Thermobifida halotolerans: one gene and its partner. The protein of the gene in region 1 interacts with the protein of each later gene in a pairwise test. Links are inferred from orthologs where the notes say so. Each region holds a gene or a part of one and is shown on either strand. Other genes may lie near its edges. The genes, in order: rplA and thrS.

The links.
Region 2: the proteins of rplA (region 1) and thrS interact in binary tests that used the Escherichia coli proteins (3 or more experiments, as listed by UniProt). The link is inferred for Thermobifida halotolerans from one-to-one orthologs.

Annotation. Positions count from the first base shown.
Region 1 is NZ_CP063196.1:3,657,535-3,669,013, reverse strand. What follows is about bases 7,980-10,864. They hold rplA (50S ribosomal protein L1), read left to right. Parts: upstream 7,980-9,012; coding sequence 9,013-9,717; downstream 9,718-10,864. Other genes in these bases: NI17_RS16355 (SCO4651 family lipoprotein), read left to right, coding at 9,906-10,688; rplK (50S ribosomal protein L11), read left to right, coding at 8,490-8,918; nusG (transcription termination/antitermination protein NusG), read left to right, coding at 7,980-8,259. In the rest of the region: NI17_RS16430 (ATP-binding protein), read left to right, coding at 1-484; rpmG (50S ribosomal protein L33), read left to right, coding at 952-1,116; NI17_RS16410 (MaoC family dehydratase N-terminal domain-containing protein), read left to right, coding at 1,331-1,789; NI17_RS16405 (MaoC family dehydratase), read left to right, coding at 1,805-2,230; NI17_RS16400 (UDP-N-acetylmuramate dehydrogenase), read left to right, coding at 2,311-3,381; NI17_RS16395 (TMEM165/GDT1 family protein), read left to right, coding at 3,734-4,339; NI17_RS16390 (adenosine deaminase), read right to left, coding at 4,394-5,422; NI17_RS16385 (pyridoxal phosphate-dependent aminotransferase), read right to left, coding at 5,552-6,760; preprotein translocase subunit SecE, read left to right, coding at 7,123-7,371; more of nusG, read left to right, coding at 7,504-7,979; rplJ (50S ribosomal protein L10), read left to right, coding at 10,962-11,479. UniProt on the Escherichia coli protein: One of the primary rRNA binding proteins, it binds very close to the 3'-end of the 23S rRNA. Forms part of the L1 stalk. It is often not seen in high-resolution crystal structures, but can be seen in cryo_EM and 3D reconstruction models.
Region 2 is NZ_CP063196.1:2,905,750-2,917,274, forward strand. What follows is about bases 5,786-8,716. They hold thrS (threonine--tRNA ligase), read right to left. Parts: upstream 8,276-8,716; coding sequence 6,296-8,275; downstream 5,786-6,295. Other genes in these bases: NI17_RS13020 (acyl-CoA thioesterase), read right to left, coding at 5,786-6,140; NI17_RS13030 (FAD-dependent oxidoreductase), read left to right, coding at 8,460-8,716. Also shown: NI17_RS12990 (phosphatidylinositol mannoside acyltransferase), read right to left, coding at 1-694; pgsA (phosphatidylinositol phosphate synthase), read right to left, coding at 697-1,329; NI17_RS13000 (thiol-disulfide oxidoreductase DCC family protein), read right to left, coding at 1,396-1,770; NI17_RS13005 (HIT family protein), read right to left, coding at 1,767-2,324; NI17_RS13010 (TerC family protein), read right to left, coding at 2,421-3,251; NI17_RS13015 (DUF885 domain-containing protein), read right to left, coding at 3,360-5,018; more of NI17_RS13020, read right to left, coding at 5,373-5,785; more of NI17_RS13030, read left to right, coding at 8,717-9,596; NI17_RS13035 (PGPGW domain-containing protein), read left to right, coding at 9,691-10,065; NI17_RS13045 (SsgA family sporulation/cell division regulator), read left to right, coding at 10,698-11,114; NI17_RS13050 (aminotransferase class IV), read right to left, coding at 11,310-11,525. UniProt on the Escherichia coli protein: Catalyzes the attachment of threonine to tRNA(Thr) in a two-step reaction: L-threonine is first activated by ATP to form Thr-AMP and then transferred to the acceptor end of tRNA(Thr). The rate-limiting step is amino acid activation in the presence of tRNA.

The DNA of each region.
Region 1 (11,479 bases):
CGCGGTGGCCCGCGAGATGCGCGCCGAGCGGCTGAACCCCCTGGCCGCCCAGGCCGAGAAGGTGTGGGCGCGGCTGCGTCAGGAGCGGCACATCGACCTGGCGTCGCTGCGTCTGGTCGGCAGGGGGGCGCAGCGGCGGGTCGCGGTCGACGTCAGCGTGGACGGCACCGACGGGCCGGACAGCGCGCCCGGGCTGCTCAGCCAGGGCGAGTTCCAGGCCCTCGCGCTGTCCATCTGCCTGCCGCGCACCCTGGTGCCGGGCAACCCGTTCGGCTTCCTGCTGCTGGACGACCCCGTCCAGGCGATGGACACCGAGACCGTGGAAGGGCTGGCCGCGGTGCTGGCCGAGGTGGGACGCCACCGCCAGCTCGTCGTTTTCACCCACGACACCCGCCTGCCCGACGCGCTGCGCAGACTCGGTCTTGCGGCGACCATCCGGACCATCCAGCGCGACGCCATGTCCAACGTCTGGGTGGCGGACTGAGACGGCGGGAGGCCGGCCGCGGGGCCCAGGACGGTTTCGAGTTGGCAGAGCACCCCGGAAGCCATGTATATTCGAGTCAACGCGAAGGGCGGAACCCCGAAAGGGGGGAAGCCGCAGGAGCGTGCCCCTTTAGCTCAGTCGGCAGAGCGTCTCCATGGTAAGGAGAAGGTCTACGGTTCGATTCCGTAAAGGGGCTCCACCACTTGATTGAGATCCGATCCACTCAGGTGGTCGGTCGGCGGACGATTCGGCCGCCGGTCTGATCGGGGTCCGGTATCATCGCAGATGAGTACGGATTCCCGGCTCTAGGCGGAGTAGCTCAGTCGGTAGAGCAAGCGGCTCATAATCGCTGTGTCGTCGGTTCAAGTCCGGCCTCCGCTACTACCTGCGAGATCCCCTGGTACACCGGGGTTCCCGCGGGTTTTTTTCAGTGTCCGTCTGTTGTTCAGTGAGAAAGGCACTCCAACGTGGCTGCCACCGACGTGAGGCCGAAGATCACCCTGGCCTGCCAGGAGTGCAAGCACCGTAACTACATCACGCGCAAGAACCGTCGGAACACCCCCGACCGCCTTGAGCTGAGGAAGTACTGCCCGAACTGCCGCACGCATCGGGAGCACAAGGAAACCCGCTAGGCAGCGCTCCGCCGACCGTCGACACCAGAGGCGGGCGGAGCGGCCCACCCCCAGCGGTCGCGGTGGATTCCCCAGGTTCCGACCGGACACGGTCTGGACTTCCCGGTAGCCCAGTGAGCACTCCCGCTCACTGGGCTACCGGTGTGTTGGCGCTGTTCCGGTCACCGCGCGCGACCCGGCATGATGAGACGCACACGGTGTGGAAAGGACGTCGATGGCGATCAACCGCGACTATCTGGGACGGGTGTACGAACTCCCCGAACCCTACGAGGTGACCCGCGTCAAGATCCGCGAGTTCGCGGACGCGATCTCGGACCCCAACCCGCTCTACCGCGACCCCGCCCGCGCCAAGGAGGCCGGGTACACCGACGTCATCGCGCCGCCCACCTTCCCCGTCATCCTGGGCATGGAGGGCGTCGGACAGGCCGTCGCCGACCCCGAACTCGGACTGGACTTCTCCCGGGTGGTGCACGGGGACCAGCGCTTCCGCTACAGCCGCCCCCTCCAGGCAGGGGACCTGGTGACCTGCCGGACCACGATCACCGGTATCAAGGCGCTGGGCGGCAACGAGATGCTCACGCTGGACAGCGAGATCGCCACCGTGGCCGGGGAGCACGTCGTCACCTCGGTCAACATGCTCGTCGTGCGCAGCGCCGCCCCGGCCGAGAAGTGAGAAGGAGCAGCCCAGATGACCGCTGTCCGGTACGCCGACGTCGAGGTGGGCACCGAGCTGCCCGAACGGACCTACCCGGTACGCCGCCGTGACCTGGTCCGCTACGCCGGGGCCTCCGGCGACTTCAACGAGATCCACTGGAACGAGCGGGTCGCCCGCGAGGTGGGTCTGCCCGGCGTGATCGCCCACGGCATGTTCACCATGGCCCAGGCGGGCCGTCTGGTCACCGACTGGGTGGGCGACCCCGGAGCGATCGTGGAGTACGGGGTCCGCTTCTCCGCTCCCGTGGTCGTTCCCGACGACGACACCGGCGCCGAACTCGTGGTCGGCGGAACCGTCACAAAGAAACTCGACAACAACCAGGTCGTCGTCGCCATCACGGCCCGCTCCGCCGGAGCCAAGGTCCTGGCGCGCTCCACCGCCGTGGTGCGCCTGGCCTGACCGCGCCGGTCCCGTGCCGCCCGCCCGGGGTCGGCCGCGGCACGGGACCGTTTCCACTTCCACTCACCAGAGGTGCCACCGTGTCCACCGCTTCCGCCCGCAACGTGCCGCTCGCCGAGTACACCACGCTGGGTCTCGGCGGCCCCGCCGCTCTCTTCCGGTCCGCAGCCAGCACGGAGGAACTGGTCGACGCCGTCCGCGAGGCCGACCGCGAGGGGGTGCCGCTGCTGGTGCTGGGCGGCGGCAGCAACCTGGTCGTGGCGGACGAGGGCTTCGCGGGCACGGTCGTCTACGTGGACTCCTCCGGCGTCTCCCACACCGACGTCGACGGCGACACGGTGCTGGTGCGCGCGGACGCCGGAGTCGAGTGGGAGCCGTTCGTGGCACGCTGCGTGGCCGAGGGGCTGTCCGGCGTCGAGTGCCTCTCCGGCATTCCCGGCCGGGTCGGCTCCACCCCCATCCAGAACGTCGGAGCCTACGGCCAGGACGTCAGCCAGACCATCGTCGAGGTCACGGTCTACGACCGCGAACAGGGCCGGGTCCGCGTCCTCCCGGCCGCCGAGTGCGGTTTCGCCTACCGCGACAGCGTCTTCAAGGGCCGCGACCGCTACGTGGTGTGCGAGGTCGCCTTCGAGTTGACCCGGTCCAAGCTGAGCCGCCCGGTCAGGTACGCCGAACTCGCCCGCACCCTGGGGGTGGACACGGGCGAGCGCGTTCCGCTGGCCGACGCCCGCGAGGCCGTGCTGACCCTGCGCAGGGGCAAGGGCATGGTCGTCGACCCGAACGACCCCGACAGCCGCAGCGCCGGTTCCTTCTTCACCAACCCGATCCTGTCCGCCGCCGAGTTCGCGGACTTCACCAAACGGGTCGCGGCACTGCTGGGTCCGGAGGCGACCCCGCCCGCCTACCCCGGCGAGGACGGCCGGGTGAAGACCTCCGCGGCCTGGCTGATCGAGCACGCGGGATTCCCCAAGGGGTACGGCACCGGCCCGGCCCGCATCTCCACCAAGCACACCCTCGCGCTGACCAACCGGGGCGGCGCCACCACCGCCGACCTGCTGGCGCTGGCCCGCGAGGTGCGCGCGGGCGTGGCGGAGGTGTTCGGAATCACCCTGGTGAACGAACCCGTGATGGTCGGCGTCACGCTCTGACCGGAGGTGCCGGAGTCCGGGCCCCGACCCCGGGGCCCGGAAATCCCCGGTCCTCTCAACAAAAAAGTCAGGCGTACCGAACTTTCTTATTTGCCTCGGGTTCGGTCGGAAATAGCCATTCCAATGAATTGCCGTTTTCTGTTTCCCTCACTACGGTGGGAGCAGTCGAGGGGGAGTAGTCCTCAATCCGTGTGGTCGACACACTGGTCCGCACCCGGAAGTGGGCCCGGTCACACGAGCCACCGCAGGTACCAGGCGGACGAGACCTTCGATCCGGTCGGTTTTCCCGGGTCGAAGAACGGCGTCCGCTTTTCTTCTGCCCGGCGGTGTGAAACGAAGGGCAGAAATTCCAATGACGTTTCTCGGCGCTCTGGGCATGAGCACCGGAGCCATCCTCGTCGCCGAAATGGGAGACAAGACCCAGTTGGTGGCGATGTCGTTGGCCAGCCGCTACCGGGTGCGGACCGTGCTGCTCGGAATCACCGCGGCCACCGTCGCCGTCCACGGCATCAGCGTCCTGCTGGCCGAGGTCCTGGGGATGGCGCTGCCCGGCGACTGGATCTCCCTCGTCGCGGGCCTGGCCTTTCTCGGTTTCGGCGTGTGGACACTGCGCGGGGACGAACTCACCGACAGGGACGAGGAGCGCGCCGCGACCCGCCGGATGGGACCGGTCCTCCTGACCGTGGCCACGATCTTCTTCCTCGCCGAACTCGGCGACAAGACCATGCTCGCCACCATCGCCGTCGGCGCGGACCACGCCTCGGCCCCCCTGGCCTGGCTCGCGGTGTGGATCGGCTCCACCGTGGGCATGGTCGCGGCCGACGCCCTGGGCATCGCCCTCGGCATGCTGCTGGGCAAGAGACTGCCCGAGCAGGCCATCCGGATCGGTGCGGCCGTCCTCTTCTTCCTCGCCGGCCTCGTGATGACCTGGCAGGGGCTCAGCGCGCTGCTGTTCTGACCGCGCACCGAGGAGCGGCACCGGAGCCGCGGCGGTCGCAGGGGACGGGGAGGGTCACGCCGCCGGTTCCGGGGCCGCCAGCCAGGAGTCCACACCCGACAGCAGTTCCTTCTTCCGGTCCTCCGGCGCCCCCGAGGCGCGGATGGACATCCGGGCCAGTTCGGCCAGTTCGGGGTCGGAGAAACCGAACACCTCGCGGGCGATCCGGTACTGCTCGGCCACGCGGGGGCCGAACAGCAGCGGGTCGTCGGCGCCCAGGGCGATCGGTACCCCCGCGTCGAAGAGGCGGCGCAGCGGAACCTGGTCGACGTCGTCCACCACGCCCAGCCCCACGTTGGAGGTCGGGCACACCTCCAGGGTGACCTCCTGCGCGGCCAGCAGGTCCACCAGGGAGGGGTCCTCGACCGCGCGCACGCCGTGTCCGATCCGGTCGGCCGCCAGCAGGTCCAGGCACTCGCGGACACTGCGCGGCCCGCCCAGCTCCCCGCCGTGCGGCGCCGACAGCAGACCGGCGCGGCGCGCGATCCGGAACGCCCCCTCGAAGTCCAGCGCCCGCCCCCGCCGCTCGTCGTTGTTCAGCCCGAACGACACCACGCCGCGTCCGGCGTACTGCACGGCCAGCCGGGCCAGCGTCTTGGCGTCCAGCGGGTGTTTGGTCCGGTTGGCCGCCACCATCACGCCGACGCCCACCCCGGTGGCCGCCTCGGCCTGCCGGGCGGCGTCCAGCACCAGTTCCAGTGTCGCGGTCAGCCCGCCGAAACGCGACGCGTAGCCGCCGGGGTCCACCTGGATCTCCAACCATCCCGTTCCGGCCGCGCGCTCGTCCTCGGCGGTCTCCAGCAGCAGCCGGTACAGGTCGTCGGGGGCCTGCAGCACCGACCGGGCGATGTCGTAGAGCCGTTGGAACCGGAACCACCCCCGCTCGTCGGTGGCCCGCAGTTTCGGCGGCCACTCCTCGACCAGTGCGTGCGGCAGGTGCACGCCGTGCGCGGCGGCCAGCTCCACGAGGGTGGTGTGCCGCATCGAGCCGGTGAAGTGCAGGTGCAGGTGGGCTTTGGGAAGTCGGTCGATAGGACGTCTCATGACACAAGGGTGCCGCAAAGCGCTCCCCGGCGCTGCCCGATGCGCGGGGACGCCGCCGTCCGCCACCGCGGTGGCGGACGGCGGCGTCCCGGTTCCGACCGTGACGGCGCCGTCGGACGGAGCGGAGGGTCAGCTCGCCTCGTTCAGCAGCTTGGCGATGCGGCCCACGCCCTCGGCCAGGTCGGAGTCGCCCAGCGCGTAGGACAGCCGCAGGTAGCCCGGGGTGCCGAAGGCCTCACCGGGAACGACCGCCACCTCGGCGTGCTCCAGGATCAGCGTGGCCAGCTCGCTGGAGGTCTGCGGCCGCTGGCCCCGGATCTCCCTGCCCAGGAGCTCCTTGACCGACGGGTAGGCGTAGAAGGCGCCCTGCGGCTCGGGGCACAGCACCCCGGGGATCTCGTTGAGCATGCGCACGATGGTCTGCCGGCGGCGGTCGAAGGCCGTCCTCATCTCCTCCACCGCCGACAGGTCGCCCGAGACGGCGGCCAGCGCCGCGGCCTGCGAGACGTTGGCGACGTTGGAGGTGGCGTGCGACTGCAGGTTGCCCGCGGCCTTGACGACGTCCTTGGGGCCGATGACCCACCCGACCCGCCAGCCGGTCATGGCGTAGGTCTTGGCCACGCCGTTGACCACCACGGTGCGGTCGGCCAGTTCGGGCACCTCGACCGGCAGCGAGGAGAACGCCGCGCCGCCGTAGACCAGGTGCTCGTAGATCTCGTCGGTGAGCACCCACAGCCCGTGCTCGGCCGCCCAGCGGCCGATCTCGCGGACCCGCTCGGGCGGGTACACCGCGCCGGTCGGGTTGGAGGGCGAGACGAACACCAGCAGCTTGGTGCGCTCGGTGCGCGCCGCCTCCAACTGCTCGACGTCGGCGAGGTAGCCGGTGGACTCGTCGGTGACCACGTAGACCGGGACCCCGCCGGCGAGCTTGATCGACTCGGGGTAGGTGGTCCAGTACGGCGCGATCACGATGACCTCGTCACCCGGGTCGAGCAGGGTGGCGAACGCCTCGTAGATGGCCTGCTTGCCGCCGTTGGTGACCAGGACCTGGCTCGGTTCCACCCGGTAGCCGGAGTCGCGCAGCGTCTTGGCCGCGATGGCCTCCTTGAGCTCGGGAAGGCCCCCGGCCGGGGTGTAGCGGTGGAAGCGGGGCTCGCGGCAGGCCGCCACCGCGGCCTCCACGATGTAGTCGGGCGTGGGGAAGTCGGGTTCCCCGGCTCCGAACCCGATGACGGGACGTCCGGCGGCCTTCATGGCCTTCGCCTTGGCGTCCACCGCCAGGGTCGCCGATTCGGAGATGCCGCCGATGCGTGCGGAGATACGAGGTCGGTCAGTCATGGTTCCATCGTTCCATGCGCGGGTCGACCGCTCCACGTGTCGGTCGGCTTGTACGGGCGGGGAGAGGTCACGGAGGGTCGCTCTCCGAAACTCCGTGTTCACCAGCGAATACGGATTTCGGGTTGGTTCCCGCCCCGGATTGGCATAGACTCTGGCAACCGATGGCAGGTCCATAACGGACGCTCGTGCTCCGTCATGGTCGTGACGTCCCGGGACCGGCTATCGTGTAACCAGCACGACCAAGGGCAGTGGCTCAATTGGTAGAGCACCGGTCTCCAAAACCGGCGGTTGGGGGTTCGAGTCCCTCCTGCCCTGCAAGTGAGACTCTGAGAGCAGAGTGTTCCCGATCCTAAGGACCTGAGGTGACACAGACTGACACGGACGCCAAGCCCGAGAAGGAGCGCAAGCGTCGTACCGGTCCGGTGACGTTCACCAAGCAGGTCGTCGCCGAACTTCGCAAGGTTCGCTGGCCAACCCAGCGCGAACTCGTCACCTACACCATTGTGGTCATCGTGTTCGTGCTGGTCATGATCGGCTACGTGTCCCTTCTGAACTTCGGCTTCGGTGAAGGCGTCACCTGGCTCTACGGCCTGGTGGGCCCCGCGGCCTGATTCGGCACATCCGAGGTCGGCACGGTCAGAACGGTCTCATCGTCTCCGGTGAGACCATAAGCTGGCAGTGCTGGCCTCTTGTGTTTTCACAAGCCAGCAGTGAGCGCTTATCCGACGAGAGAAAGAGCAGCCGTGTCCGAGTCCCCACTGACCTCTGACGACCTCCCCAACGAGGATCGGGATCAGTCGTCGGCGGAAGAGACCGGTCCGCGTGCCGAGCAGGCGGAAGCTGCTGAGGTTGCCGACGAGGTCGAGGCCCGGGAGAGCGACGCCTCCGAGGCCCAGGCTCCCAAGCTCGACCCGGTCGAGGAATTCAAGGCCGAACTCCGGTTGCTGCCCGGCGATTGGTACGTCGTGCACACCTACGCGGGCTACGAGAACCGGGTGAAGGCCAACCTGGAAAGCCGCACCCAGTCGCTCAACATGGAGGAGTACATCTTCCAGGTCGAGGTGCCCACGCAGGAGGTCACGGAGGTCAAGAGCGGCAAGCGGCAGCAGGTCACCGAGAAGGTGCTGCCCGGCTACGTGCTGGTCCGCATGGATCTCACCGACGAGTCCTGGGCGGCCGTCCGCAACACGCCCGGGGTCACCGGCTTCGTGGGCCTGTCCAACCGTCCCGCCCCGCTGAGTCTCCAGGAGGTCGCGGACCTGCTGGCGCCCGAGCCCGAGGTCGAGGAGGAGCAGGTCGGGAAGAAGGAGGCCGAGCCGCGCAGCGACGTCGACTACGAGGTCGGCGAGTCCGTCACCGTCATGGACGGCCCCTTCGCCACGCTGCCCGCCACGGTCAGCGAGATCAACCCCGACACCCAGAAGCTCAAGGTGCTGGTGTCGATCTTCGGCCGCGAGACCCCGGTGGAACTGGCATTCAACCAGGTCTCCAAGATCTGAGAGACTGGCGGTTCGCTTAGACTTGACGGGCCCGCCTCCGGCGGGTCCGTCGTGCCCCGTTCCCACGGGGCGCCCGCGCGGCCGGCACGGTCCCGGCGGTCGCGCACGCCCCCGTGTGCCCGGGGGCGCTTCCACAGCACCGGCTGCCCTGGTCACGGTGCGGCCGTGCGCCCCGCCGCGCACGCGGGGCCCGGGGCCACGATCACTCGCGAATCAGACAAGGACCCGAAATGCCTCCGAAGAAGAAGCTCGCGGCTCTGGTGAAGGTCCAGCTTCCCGCTGGCCAGGCCACCCCGGCGCCGCCCGTCGGTACCGCGCTCGGTCCGCACGGCGTCAACATCATGGACTTCTGCAAGCAGTACAACGCCGCCACCGAGTCCCAGCGCGGCAGCGTCATCCCCGTAGAGATCTCCATCTACGAGGACCGCACCTTCAGCTTCATCACCAAGACGCCGCCCGCGCCCACGCTCATCCTCAAGGCCGCCGGTGTGGACAAGGGCGCCACCGACCCGAGCCGCAGCACCGCCGGTTCCATCACCCGCGACCAGGTCCGGGAGATCGCGCAGACCAAGCTGCCCGACCTGAACACCGACAACCTGGACGCCGCCGAGAAGATCATCGCCGGCACCGCCCGCTCCATGGGCATCGAGGTCAAGTAGCCGGGCCGCCGTCCGGCGCTCCCTCTTCTTCCCGTTCCTTCCGTGGCAGGGCCAGGCGCTGGCCCACACCACAAACCTCTCAACAGGAGTACTCGTGAAGCGCAGCAAGGTCTACCGCAAAGCGGCCGAGCAGATCGACCGCGACCGGCTCTACACGCCGGTCGAGGCCGTGAGGCTGGCCAAGGAGACCAGCACCGTCAAGTTCGACGCGACCGTCGAGGTCGCCCTGCGTCTGGGCGTCGACCCGCGCAAGGCCGACCAGATGGTGCGCGGCACCGTCAACCTGCCGCACGGCACCGGCAAGACCGCTCGGGTCCTGGTCTTCGCCACCGGTGAGCGTGCCGAGCAGGCGCGGGCCGCGGGCGCCGACTACGTCGGCGACGACGACCTGGTCGAGGAGATCCAGAAGGGCTTCCTCGACTTCGACGCGGTCGTGGCCACCCCGGACCTGATGGGCAAGATCGGTCGCCTGGGCCGCGTGCTCGGTCCGCGCGGTCTCATGCCCAACCCCAAGACCGGCACGGTCACCATGGACGTCGCCAAGGCCGTCTCCGACATCAAGGGCGGCAAGATCGAGTTCCGCGTCGACCGCCACGGCAACCTCCACTTCATCATCGGCAAGATCTCCTTCGACGAGAACAGGCTGGTGGAGAACTACGCCGCCGCCCTCGACGAGGTGCTGCGCCTCAAGCCGTCCGCCGCGAAGGGCCGCTACATCAAGAAGGCCACGCTGACCACCACGATGGGCCCCGGCATCCCGGTGGACCCCAACGTCGTGAAGGTCACCGCCGCGGCCTGACGTTCCACCGCCGAACGCGTCCACGGGCGTCCCTCCCGTCTCCGGGAGGGGCGCCCGTCGGCGTTTTCGGTGGAGACGGGAGCAGCGGTGCAAAAAGTCTCCGATGCCCGAAACGTCGCTGTCCGTGGATAGGGTCGTCTCGGTCTGTGCCGTACAGAAGGCCGGAGAGCGGCCTAGAAGGACAGGACATGGTGCGTAAGTTTGGCGCTGCCCTCGCCGCTGGAGCGGTGGCTGTGGCGATGACGGCCTGCAGTGGTGACACCGAGGAGACCGCGCAGGCGGCGGCCCCGTCGAGTTCCGCCTCCGAATCCGCGGAGGGGGTCTTCGACCGGATCAAGAGCCTCGTCGACGACACCCAGGAGGTGGAGAGCTACCGCGCCAGGGTGACGGGAAGCTCCGAGGGGGAGGACCTCGAAATGGAGATCGCCTACATGGCCTCCCCCGAGCCCACGGTCGAGATGGTGATGGGCACGCCCGAAGGCGAGCTGACCATCCTCGTCCGCGGTAGCGAGATGCTGATGGGCAACGACACCGACGGCTGGCTGCGCATGGACGCGGGCGAGGACGCGTTCCAGCAGCAGGAGGGGATGCAGGACCCCTTCGAGGAGCTGGACAAGCTGCTCGCCAGCGAGGACGTCCAGGAAGAGGGGACCGAGGAGGTCGACGGCGTCCCCACCACCAGGTACGCCGGCAGCTACAGCGTCGATGACGCGCTGGAGGGGCTCGATCCGCAGGCCGGGGAGGAGGCGCGTCGCCTCTACGAGGAAGCGGGGATCACGGAGGTGCCGTTCACCCTGTGGGTCCGCGAGGACGGACTGCCGCACCGGTTCGAGTTCGTCGACTCCGACGCCACGGAGGTCAGGATGGACTTCCTGGAGTTCAACTCCGAGGTCGCCATCGAGTTCCCCGCCGAGGACCAGATCATGGACATGTCGGCCCTCGGTGAGGAACTCGGGAGCATGGGCGGCTGATCCGCCGTGCCGCCGTTCCCGTTCGACGCGGTGTCCGGCATCGCCTAGCATTGGTAGTCGCCGAAGACCGCTGGTCGTCACCCGTCGGGTGACCTAAGGTCCCACACACGTTGGGCGGCCCGCGCAGGTTGCTGTGAGCTTCTGGACCTCCTGTGTGCCCTGTCACGCTCGTGGTCCCGAGCCCCGTGCGCCTGCGCCGGGGCTTTTTCTGTCGCAACCGCGCTGCCCGCCGCACGGGGACCTCGACCGGTGTTCACCGTTGGAAGGAGTCCCATGCCGAGGCCGGATAAGGTAGCCGCGGTCGCCGAACTCAAGGAGGAATTCCAGAGTTCGAGCGGCGCCGTGCTGACCGAATACCGCGGGCTCACTGTCGCGCAGGTCACCCAACTGCGCCGCAGCCTCGGCCAGAACGCGCGTTTCCGCGTGGCGAAGAACACGCTGACCAAGATCGCCGCCCGGGAGGCCGGCCTGGAGAGCAGCGAGGTCCTCGACCTGCTCACGGGCCCCTCCGCCATCGCCTTCGTCAAGGGCGACGTGGTCGAGACGGCCAAGGGGCTGCGTGACTTCGCCAAGGACAACGCGGCGCTGGTGATCAAGGGCGGAGTCATCGACGGCAAGCCGATGACCTCCGAGGAGATCACCAAGCTGGCCGATCTCGAGTCCCGTGAGGTGCTCCTCTCGAAGCTCGCCGGTGCCCTCAAGGCCAAGCAGGGACAGGCCGCCGCCCTGTTCCAGGCGCTGCCCTCCAAGGCTGTGCGCCTTGCCCAGGCTCTGGCGGACAAGCGAGCGGA
Region 2 (11,525 bases), 750 kb from region 1 along the record:
CGCCCGTGGTCAGCGCCAGTGCCGCGGGTCCGGCGGGCATCCGCGCGGGCTCGCCGAAGAAGACGACGTCCACTCCCTGGGCTGTGAGGTCGCGGTCGGCCAGCAGGCACACCAGTCCGCCGGAGCGGAGTCGGCGGGCGAGGGTGCCGACCGTGTTGGCCGTGCCTCCGGTGAGTGGGAGGACCTCCATGCCCAGGTTCTCGCGGACCGCCGTGAACCGCCGGAAGAGGCCTTCGGGGCGCAGCCGTTCGGCGACCGTGGTCAGCGGGGTGCCGCGCAGGGTGATCCAGGCGCCCGCGTGGTCCCAGTTGCCCATGTGCGGCAGGGCGGCGACGACGCCGCGGCCCTGCCGCAGCCGCGCCTGGAGGTCCTCGATCCCGCTGCTGCGGGTGCGGTCGAGGATGTGGTGGGGGTCCATCGCGGGCAGGCGGAACAGCTCGTACCAGTACCGCAGGTAGGAGCGCATGCTCGCCCTGGACAGCGCGCGCAACTGCGCGGGGGTGGCGTCGGGGCCGAGGAGGCGGCGCAGGTTGGCCTCCAGTTGCCGCACCCCGCCCAGGCGGCGGCGCCAGGCGTGGTCGGCGATCCTGGTGAACGCCCACCTGCCGAGCCGTTCGGGCAGGTGCCTGACCAGGGCCCAGCCCAGTGAGTAGGCCGCGGTGACCGCGCTGTCCTTGGTGGCGGGGCGCATCATGCTCAGGGGGTCTCGGTCTCCGTGGTGGTCCGGTCGGCTTCGGTGAGTCGGATGCGGGTCTCGACCAGCCGCTGCACGACGGTGACGGCGCTGAGGAGGGCCAGCAGCCACAGTCCGGCGGCCAGGACGTAGGGGACGCCGAGCCCGTGCAGGCCGACGGCCACCAGCACGAGGATGAGGCGTTCGGTGCGTTCGGCGACGCCGACGTCGCAGTTGGCGCCGAGGGATTCGGCGCGCGCCTTGATGTAGGACACCCCGAATCCGCTGATCAGGCAGAACAGGGTGAGCCAGGCGAGGGTCTCGTCGCGTCCGCCGCCGATGAGCCACACCAGCAGTCCCGCGAAGATGGCCGCGTCGGAGAGCCGGTCCAGGGTGGAGTCGAGGAACGCCCCCCAGGCGCTGCTGCCTGCGGAGGCTCGGGCGACCGCGCCGTCGAGCATGTCGAACAGCGCGAAGAACGTGATGACGATGGTGCCGATGTAGAGGTGGCCCAAGGGGTAGAAGACCAGCGAGCTGACGACGACACCGGCCGTTCCCACGAGTGTGACCGTGTTCGGGGTGACGCCGAGACGCACGAGGCCGCGGCCGACGGGGGTGAGCAGTCGGGCGGTGGCGGGACGCAGGATTCTCAGCATGATCTCTTCATCGTCGTAGAGTCGGGGTCCGGTCATCGGAACTGCTTCGCCTGGACTCGGGGAAACTCACTCTCCGGTCGTCCAACGTGTGGGGGCGCCCGGGAGTCGGTGGCGGTTGCGGGCGACCCAGCGGTAGAGGGCCGCTCCCGCGTCGCGGATCACCGGCCGGCGCAGCAGCGAGCCGAGTGGCCGCCAGTACGGGTGCGCGCTGTTGAGCAGGAGCACCGCGGCGACGTCCACGCCGCCCCAGACGCGGCGTCCGTCGGGGTGCAGCAGCAGCACCTCCTCGCGGGCGCGTCGGCGCAGCGGCTCGTCGAGGTCGAGGTCCTGCCAGGCCGCGGTCTCCACGCCGACGCCGTCGGTGACGCGGCGTTCGACGGCCCGCACCCAGGAGACGCAGAAGCCGCAGTCTCCGTCGTAGACGAGGAGCGGGGCGTTCACGGCTGCGGCCAGTGTTCGACGAGCAGTTCCCGGGTCTGTCCGAGCATCTGCGGCAGCACCTTGGTCTGGCCCACGACCGGCATGAAGTTGGTGTCGCCGCCCCATCGGGGGACGACGTGCTGGTGCAGGTGGGCGGCGATTCCCGCGCCCGCGGCGGAGCCCAGGTTCATGCCGACGTTGAAGCCCTGGGGTCCGTAGGCGGAGCGCAGCGCGGTGATGCCCGCCCGGGTGAGCGCGGCGATCTCGGCTGTCTCGTCCTCGTCGAGTCCGGTGTAGTCGGCGACATGCCGGTAGGGGCAGACCATGAGGTGTCCGCTGTTGTAGGGGTAGAGGTTGAGCAGTGCGAAGGCGGTCTTGCCGCGGGCCAGCACGAGTCCTTCCTCGTCGGGCAGTGCGGGGGCGCGGCAGAACGGGCAGCCGTCGCCCGACTCCGACCCGCTCGGTTTGTTCTCGCCCCTGATGTAGGCCATGCGGTGCGGGGTCCACAACCGCTGGAAACCGTCGGGACCGCGTGTCTCCCGGCTCGCACCGCCTTCCGGTGTTTCGCGCTGCATAGTCACCGACCGCCTTTCTCGTCCTTGCAACGCAAGCATAGAACCGGGCCGCCCCGAGAGTGGTCGGGGCGGCCCGGCACGGCCCGGAATCGGGGGTCAGACGGCGGTGGGGTCGGTCCTGGGGGTGTCGGTCCCGGGAGTGCCGTCCTCGGTGGCGTCGGCGTCCTCGGTGTAGCGGCTGTGCAGCTTGACCGGGGTGCTGGTCTCCGTCTCGGGCTTCTTCCTGCGGCGCCGGGTGGCCAGGAGGTTGAGGACCTCGACGAAGACCGAGAAGCCCATGGCCGCGTAGATGAAGCCCTTCTCGATGTGGAAGTGGAAGCCCTCGGCCACCAGGCTCATGCCGATGAGCAGCAGGAAGGCCAGGGCGAGCATCTTGACGGTGGGGTGGTTGTTGACGAACTCCGACAGCGGGTTGGCCAGGAAGAGCATGACGATGACGGCGATGACGACGGCGGCGACCATCACCCAGATGCCGCCGCCCGCGGGGTCGATCATGCCCACCGCGGTGATCACCGAGTCGAGGGAGAAGACGATGTCGAGGGCGACGATCTGGGCCACCACGGCGCCGAACACCGCGGCTCCCTTGGAGCTCTTGTGGCCGTGGTCGCCTTCGAGGCTCTCGTGGATCTCGTAGGTGCCCTTGGCCAGCAGGAAGAACCCACCGGCGAGCAGGATGAGGGACTGGCCGGAGAACTCCAGCGAGCCGATCGAGAAGAGCGGATGGGTGAGCTGGATGATCCAGCTGATGGAGGCCAGCAGCAGCAGGCGGGTGACCAGTGCCAGGCCGATGCCCACCTTGCGGGCCTTGCCGCGCTGGTGTTCGGGCAGCTTGTTGGACAGGATCGAGATGAAGACGAGGTTGTCGATCCCGAGCACGATCTCCAACAGCGTCAGCGTCAGAAATCCGATGATGAGGTCAGCGGCCATGGATTCTCGCGGCTCCGGGACTAGGGGCGGGGCGGGACAGGGGCAGAAGCGGAAGGACTCTAGAGCAGAGAAAATAAGCTTCGTATAAAAGACACCGGCCCGGGGGGCTCAGTCCAGCTCCAACAGGGTGCGCAGGTGCCGGGGCGACGGCGACCCGTGGGCGAGCATCGCGTCGTGCAGGGCGCGCCGGCCGGCGTGCGGACGCGCCGCCGCCAGGTCCCGGGCGATGTCGCTGACCTCGCGGTACCCCACGTAGTAGGTGGCCAGTTGGGCGCTGGTGAGCTGGACGCGCCGCCACTTGCCCGCGGCTTCGCCCTCCTCCTGGTGACCGCGTTCGGTGAGCAACGCCATAACGCCCGACTCGTCGAGGTCGCCGGTGTGGAACCGTACGTCCACGATCGCGTTGAGGACCGTGCGCAGCCGCATCTTCAACTGGGCCAGGCGCAGCGCCAGGTCGTCCGCTCCGCCGTCGCCGGTCCAGCCCGCGCGGGCCAGGGCCTCCTCGGCGTAGACGGCCCAGCCCTCGATCAGGGAACCGCTGCGCAGCACGGAGCGCACCCTGGTGGGGCCGGTGTGGCGGGCGGCGTGGGCCAGTTGGAGCGCGTGTCCGGGAACCGCCTCGTGAACCATCAGGTTGCGCAGCGCGAACATGTGGTACTCGCGGTGGAAGGACTCCCGGCGCCGGCGCGGCCAGTCGGCGGGCGGCGGGGCGACGGCGACCAGGGTGGGCTCGTCGGCGGGCGGGGCGAGCGGTCCGGGCGGGTCGCAGTAGGCGACGGCGACGCCGCGGCGGACCTCGGGCATGTCGACGACGCGCACCGGGTGGTCGGGGAGGCTGACCAGGTCGAGGGCGGCGGTGCGGGCGGTCAGGTGGGAGAGGGCCTCCTCGCACAGCGGCCGGACGGTGCCGGGTGGGCACGCCCCCTCGTCGGCGAGCCGGTCGAGCACCTCGCGGACCTGGCCGGGGCGGCGGGGACGGCCCTCGTACTCGGCGGCGACCTCGGCGATCTCCTCCTCGGTGGCGATCAGGTCGCTTTCGGCACGGGTGAGCAGGGTCTGCGGCCCCAGCTCGGAGTCGAGGGTGTACCACAGCTGCGCGGCGTAGTCCCGCTCCCCCAGGCGCGGATCGGCGACGGCCGTGTCCAGGCGGGACTCCAGCCAGGCGGCGTGGTCGGTGAGCGCCCGGCGCGCGGTGTCGCGGAGCGCGTCGAGGCCGGGGCGGCGGCCGGTGTCGGCGGCGAGCAGCCGGTCGACGTCCGCGCCCAGCATCGCGGCGGCGCTCCGGGCCCGGCCGATGGCGGTCTCGGCGTGCACGCGGGGTGTTCCGGGGCCGTCCGCCAGGAGTGCGCGCGCCTGGTCGAGCAGGCGCGGCACGGCCGAGCAGTAGGTGGCGAGCGCGGTGAGGCGCTCCTCTCGGGTGAGGGGGCCGCGGTGCAGGATCGCGTACAGCGCGTCGCCGGGGAGGGTGTGCAGCGGGTCCCAGGTGTGCGGGCGCAGTTCGGTGGTGCGCCACAGGTCCGCGCCGAGCCTGGTGCGCAGTGTCTCCAGGTCGACGCGGTCGGCGGCGGGCAGCAGCGTGTCGTCGATGTCGTCGAGGGCGCGCAGCCCGTCTGCGAGGACGTCGGCGCGGTGGTGCCAGGCTTCGGGCGAGCGTTCGGCGAGCTGTCCGGCATGGCGGGTGTCGCCGAGTTGGAGGGCCCATTCGGGCTGGTCGGCGAGCAGCCGGTCGAGGATCTTCTCGGCGGTGGCGCGGAACCGGTCGGTCATGGCGTTGACGCCGGGGTCGGGCTGCTGGGGTTCGGCTGGCGGAGTCATCACCTCCATCCTGCCAGCGCCCCGCCCCGACGGACGGGTATCCGCGCAGGGTGTCAGCCGTCGGCGGGGAACGCGGCGGTGTCGGGGGTCAGGTCGAGGGGATCGGGAAGGGTGGTCGTCTCCCCCGGTCCCACCCGGGCGCAGCGCTGGTCGACCCGGGAGGCGGGCTGCCCGCGAACAGCGCCGCGGTCTCCTCAGCGGGTCGGCGAGCAGGCAGGCGGGCACCCCGGAGGCCGCGTACCCGCGCACCTTGCGGGCCCGGTCGGTTCCGCTTCCGCCTCCGCCGTGTCACCGATCGCCGTGCCCTCACCCCCGCTCGGCGGGGACGATGACGCGGCGGGTCTGGCGGCACAGGCCCAGCAGCTCTCCCGACGCGGACCAGATCGTGCTGTCGTCGACCGCCCAGCCGTCACCGGCGTGGCGGGTGTGGATGCGCCCCAGCGCCCACCCCTCGACGGGGCCGCCGTCCAGGTGGGGGGTGAGCTGGACGTTCATCTGCACGGTGGGGATGGGGACCGGGTCGCGCAGCACCGCGTACAGGGCGGGCGCGAACGCGTCCAGCAGGAGGGTGACCGTGGCGGGGGTCAGGGGGCGTCCGTCGTGCAGGCGCACCCAGGCGACCAGGTCGGCGCTGTCGCCACCGGCGAAGGGGCGGGCGGCGCTGATCGGGCGGAACTCCAGGTGCTGGGCGAAGGGCACCAGTTCGACGGGGAAGCCCAGTGTTTCGAGACCGTCGGGCGGGGGCGCGGCGGGGGCCGGGAGGTCGGTGTAGGCGGGCCCGGTCCGGTTGACGCCGAGGACGGCCTGTGCGGTGGCGACGGCGTCGTCGCCCTGGACGGCCAGCAGGTCGGCGAAGACGGTGGTGCGGCCCGCCGGACGCACGGTGGTCTCCAGCGCGATGGGGCGTTCGTCCGCGGCGGCGAGGAAGCCGACGGAGAGGCCGCGGAGCCGCCGGCCGGGGTGGTCGGCGTGCAGCCGGTCGACCATGAGGGAGGCGAGCAGGCCGCCGTGGACGCCGCTCCACGACCACCAGGAGCGGTCGATGGTCAGCGTGTCGTCGGGGGTCACCGTCATGGGTGTCTCCTGGGGATCGCGCACGGACAGGTGCGTTGGAAAAACCAACCAACTGGACGGCGCGAGCGTAGCAGCCGGTGAGTTGGAGAAACAAACCCACCCCCGGAAACACGACGGGCCGGAGGCGTTCCGCCTCCGGCCCGGCCGCGCCCCGGTCACACCTGGCGGCGCTCGCGGATCGCGGTGAGGATCTCGGTGACGGCGTCGTCGATGGGCACGCCGTTGTTCTGGGAGCCGTCGCGGTAGCGGAAGGAGACCGCGCCCCTGCTGACGTCCTCGTCACCGGCCAGCATCATGAAGGGGATCTTCTGCTTCTGGGCGTTGCGGATCTTCTTCTGCATCCGGTCGTCACCGGCGTCGACCTCGGCCCGCACCCCGTGCTCGCGCAGCCTGCGCGCCACCTCCTCCAGGTAGGGCACGTGCTCGCTGGTGATCGGGATGCCCACGACCTGCACCGGGGCCAGCCAGGCGGGGAAGGCGCCCGCGTAGTGCTCCAGCAGCACCGCGAAGAAGCGCTCGATGGAGCCGAACAGGGCGCGGTGGATCATCACCGGGCGCTGCCGGGAACCGTCGGCGGCCTGGTACTCCAACTCGAAGCGCTTGGGCTGCTGGAAGTCGACCTGGAGGGTGGACATCTGCCAGGTGCGGCCGATGGCGTCCTTGGCCTGCACGGAGATCTTCGGACCGTAGTAGGCGGCCCCGCCCGGGTCCATGACCAGTTCCAGGTTCTGCTTCTGGGCGGCCTGCCGCAGGATCTCGGTGGCCTCCTCCCACTCCTCCGGCTCGCCGATGAACTTCGGGGAGTCGTCACGGGTGGACAGCTCCAGGTAGAAGTCGCTGAGACCGTAGTCGCGCAGCAGGTCGAGCACGAAGGTGAGCAGGCTGTCGAGCTCGCCCGGCATCTGCTCCCTGGTGCAGTAGATGTGCGAGTCGTCCTGGGTGAACCCGCGCGCCCGGGTCAGGCCGTGCACCACGCCGGACTTCTCGTACCGGTAGACGGTGCCGAACTCGAACAGCCGCAGCGGCAGCTCGCGGTAGGACCGGCCCCGTGACCTGTAGATCAGGTTGTGCATGGGGCAGTTCATGGCCTTGAGGTAGTAGTCGGCCCCCTCGAACTGCATGGGCGGGAACATGGCGTCCGCGTAGTTGGGCAGGTGCCCGGAGGTCTCGAACAGCCTGGCCTTGGAGATGTGCGGGGTGTTGACGAACTGGTACCCGGCCTCCTCGTGGCGGCGGCGCGAGTACTCCTCCATGGTCTTGCGCACCACCCCGCCCCTGGGGTGGAACACGGCCAGCCCCGACCCCAGTTCGTCGGGGAAGGAGAACAGGTCGAGCTCCACACCGAGCTTGCGGTGGTCGCGCCTGGCCGCCTCCTCCAGCATGGTGAGGTAGGACTTGAGCGCGTCCCTGCTCTCCCAGGCGGTGCCGTAGATCCGCTGCAACTGCGGGTTCTTCTCGCTGCCGCGCCAGTAGGCTGCGGCCGTGCGCATCAGCTTGAACGCCGGGATCACCCTGGTGCTGGGCAGGTGCGGACCGCGGCACAGGTCCTTCCAGCACACCTCGCCGGTGCGGGGGTGCAGGTTGTCGTAGATGGTGAGCTGCCCCGCGCCGACCTCGACGCCGGCTCCCTCCGCGGCCTCGTCCGCGCCGCCCTTGAGACCGATCAGCTCCAGCTTGTAGGGCTCGGCGGCGAGTTCGGCGCGGGCCTCGTCGTCGGCGACGGCGCGTCGGGAGAACCGCTGCCCCTGCTTGACGATCTCCTGCATCCGCTTCTCGATGCGCTTGAGGTCGTCCGGGGTGAACGGCTCGGCGACGTCGAAGTCGTAGTAGAAGCCGTTCTCGACGGGCGGACCGATGCCCAGCCGGGCCTCGGGGAACAGCTCCTGGACGGCCTGGGCGAGCACGTGGGCGCAGGAGTGGCGCAGGATCGCGCGGCCCTCCTCGGAGTCGATACGGATCGCCTCCACGACGTCGCCGTCGGCGAGCCCGTGGGCGAGGTCCCTGGGCTCCCCGTTGACCAGTGCGGCGATCACGGTCCGCCCGTCCGCTTCCAACGCCTGGCCCGCCGTGGTGCCCGCCGCCACCGCACGCTCGGTTCCGGCGAGGGTGATACGCAGTTCAGGCACGGCGGACACGGTGTCTCCTCTGGTCTGGAAAGATCTCGTCGCTGGCGACCGGCTCGGCCGGTCGCGCGGTCGTCCGGTCACTCCGATGCTAGCGGGCTCCGACCGTGCGCGCCGCCCCCCGACCCGGTGGTGCATCCGGCGGCGTCGCGGGTAGGTCCACGGACGGGAGCTTCCGAGGCAGGAGAGGAATCAGGTGCGCATCGTCATCGTGGGGGCGGGGATCGCCGGGCTCACACTCGCGCTCGCGCTGCACCGCCACGGCGTCGGGTCGGTCGTGCTGGAGCAGGCGCACCGCCCCGGCCCGCCCGGAACGGGGGTGCAGGTGCCCCCTCCCGTGGTCCACCGACTCAGGGGGCTGGGTGTGGGAGAGGCTCTGGACCGCCGCGGCGTCCGCCCGACGGGCGTGGACATCCTGGAGTGGCGGGACAGCTCACCGCTGGAGTCGATGCCGCTGGGGGCCGACTACGAGCGCCGGTTCGGCGCCCCCTACTACACGATGCTCCGTTCGGAGCTGCACGAAACGCTGCTGGAGGCGCTTCCGGAGGGGACCGTGCAGACCGGCAACTACGTCACCGACGTGCTGGAGGGCACCGACGCCGTCACCCTGTGGTGCGCCGATGGGACGAGGGTGCACGCCGATGTGGTGATCGCCGCCGACGGCGCCCACTCGACGGTGCGCGAGGCCGTCTTCCCCGGCCACTCCCGCCCCTCGGAACTGCGGATCTGCCGCGGTCGGACGTCGGTCCCGCGCGTGCCGGAGCTGGGTGGGGCGCGGATCCGGGTGTGGCCGCGGGCGGACCGGTACTTCACCTGCTATCCGGTGGAGGGCGGGCGCACCGTGAGCTTCGGCGCGATCCTGCCGGGCCGGCCGGGGAGGCTGGAGTCCTGGGCGCCGCGCCAACGGGTCGACGACCTGCTCGACGCCTTCGCCGGCTGGAACGGACAGGTCACCGAGGTGATCTCCGCCGCGGAGTGGATCGGCGTGTGGACCCCGCACCGGCACACCCCGGTGCGGGCGTGGTGCCGGGGCCGTATCGCGCTGATGGGCGACGCGGCCCACCCGATGCTGCCGTTCCTGCCCCAGGGAGTCGGCCAGTCGGTCGAGGACGCGGTGGTGCTGGCCGACCTGCTGCGGGAGAGCACCGGGCGGACGGTGGAGGAGACCCTGGAGCGGTACGCCGAGACGCGGCGGGAACAGGTCGGCCCCTTCCAGGAGGAGTTCTCCCTGGAGCTGCTGGGGTCGCTGAGCGAACTGCGCGCCGCGGGAGCCCTCACCGGGCAGCCGTGGGCGCGCGGCCGACCTCCGATGACCGAGACCGACAGCCGCTGATCTGCGGCCGTCCGAGCGTCCGGCCGGGATGGCGACCTGTCCGTCCTGCGGTTTCTGCCTGACCGATTATCCGGAAGGCGGCTATTGTGGGGCCATGTCTGCGAACCCAGTCGCCGGTGCCAACGGCGTGATGCCCGTTGTTCCGGAAGTCCGCAGAAGGGGCCGCCGCTGGCGGCGGCTCCGCGCCCGCGCGCGGCTCTGGCGCAGGCGCATGCACTCCCATCCGGTGCTCAGGCTGACCTGGCGGATCACGATCGGGGTGATCGGCTCGGTCATTCTTCTCGGGGGCGCCGTGATGTGCGTGACCCCCGGGCCGGGCATCGGGGGGATCATCGTGGGCCTGGCGATTCTGGCCACGGAGTTCTCGTGGGCGCGCCACCTGCTGTGGCGGGCCCGCCGCTACGCTTCCCAGATGAGGTCGCAGGCGACCGAGAAGCTCCGGGAGCACCGGAGGCGGTCATCCGCCTAGGGTGTGTGCGCCTCGCAAGAGCCTACGGCTCAGGCGATTCCTCGTTGGCCCCACAAGAACACAAAGCCCCAGGCAAGCTGGCGGTGGGCCAGCGAGTAGCCTGGGGCTTGTGGGCGATACTGGACTCGAACCAGTGGCCTCGTCGGTGTGAACGACGCGCTCTGACCAACTGAGCTAATCGCCCGGCTGCGTCCGGCCTCTCGGGGCGGACAAGAAAACTCTAGCGCATCCGTGGGGATGGATGATCCACTCGGAGGCGAGCCACCTCGACAACCACTGTGACCGATGTCACATAATACTTGCGCAAGGGAAGGCCAAGGCACACAAAATGTGAAAACCCCTCATCTACCGGCGTTGTGGGACATACCCTGATCCTGGGCCCCCACACGCCACCCCATGGGTGATGCGGCCCACAGGCCATCGGGAAATTCTTTGTTTCCGCAGCTCATTACAGTGGCCGAAGAGTGTGGGAAGTCCCGGCGCGACGCCGCCTCACCTCCAATCGAAAAGTTCCCCGGTTACGCGTCACAGATCGTCCGGCCCCGTTGGAGCGGGCGAGATGGTCAGGCCCCGGCGCCTGGGGAAGCACCGGCCATCCGAACGCACCGACCGGACGAGAAAAGGTTTGGCTTATGAACAGCAGCGGCACCTCCGTCACCTGCGAACTCGGTCTGCGACTGATCGTTCCCGACCGTGCCCCCGTTCCCCTGGTCGCTCGGCTCGACTACTCCGTCAACGACCCCTACGCCATCAAGGCCGCCTTCCACGTGGGCGAGGACGAGCCCGTCGAGTGGATCTTCGCGCGGGAGCTGCTGACCGTCGGCATCGTCCGCTCGGTCGGCGAGGGTGACGTCCGGGTCTGGCCCTCCCGCGGGGAGGGCGAACGCACCATCAACATCGCGCTCTCCTCGCCCTTCGGCCAGGCGCAGTTCGATGCCCAGGTGGCCCCCCTGTCGGAATTCCTGCACCGCACCTACGAGCTGGTCCCGGCCGGTCAGGAAGGCGACTACATCGACCTGGACGCCGAGATCGCCGAACACCTCTGCTGATCGTTCCCGGCACGTCGCCCGGCGGCCCGGACGCCTTTGACCCCTCTGCGCGTCCGGCCACCGCAGACACCCCGGAAGTTCCCGATCTCTGCCCTACCCGGCCGCCCGTCGCCTAAACCGCGATATGCGGCAGAACGCGGAAATGCCGCGGTTCTCCCCGAACCGCGGCATTTCCCGTGTCTGCGGGCGTTCGGATCAGGGGTCCAGGTCGGCCGCGCCGCGCTCGGCGAACACCGCCATGGCCTTGGCCGTGACCGGTCCCGGTGCGGCGGGCAGCGCCCGCCCGTCGACTGCGCGGATCGGCTGCACGTCCCGGCCGGTCGAGGTCAGGAACGCCTCGGCGACCCGCGGCAGCTCCGCCATCGGGACGTCCTCCTCCTCGCCGCCCACCCATTCCAGGACCAGTTCCCG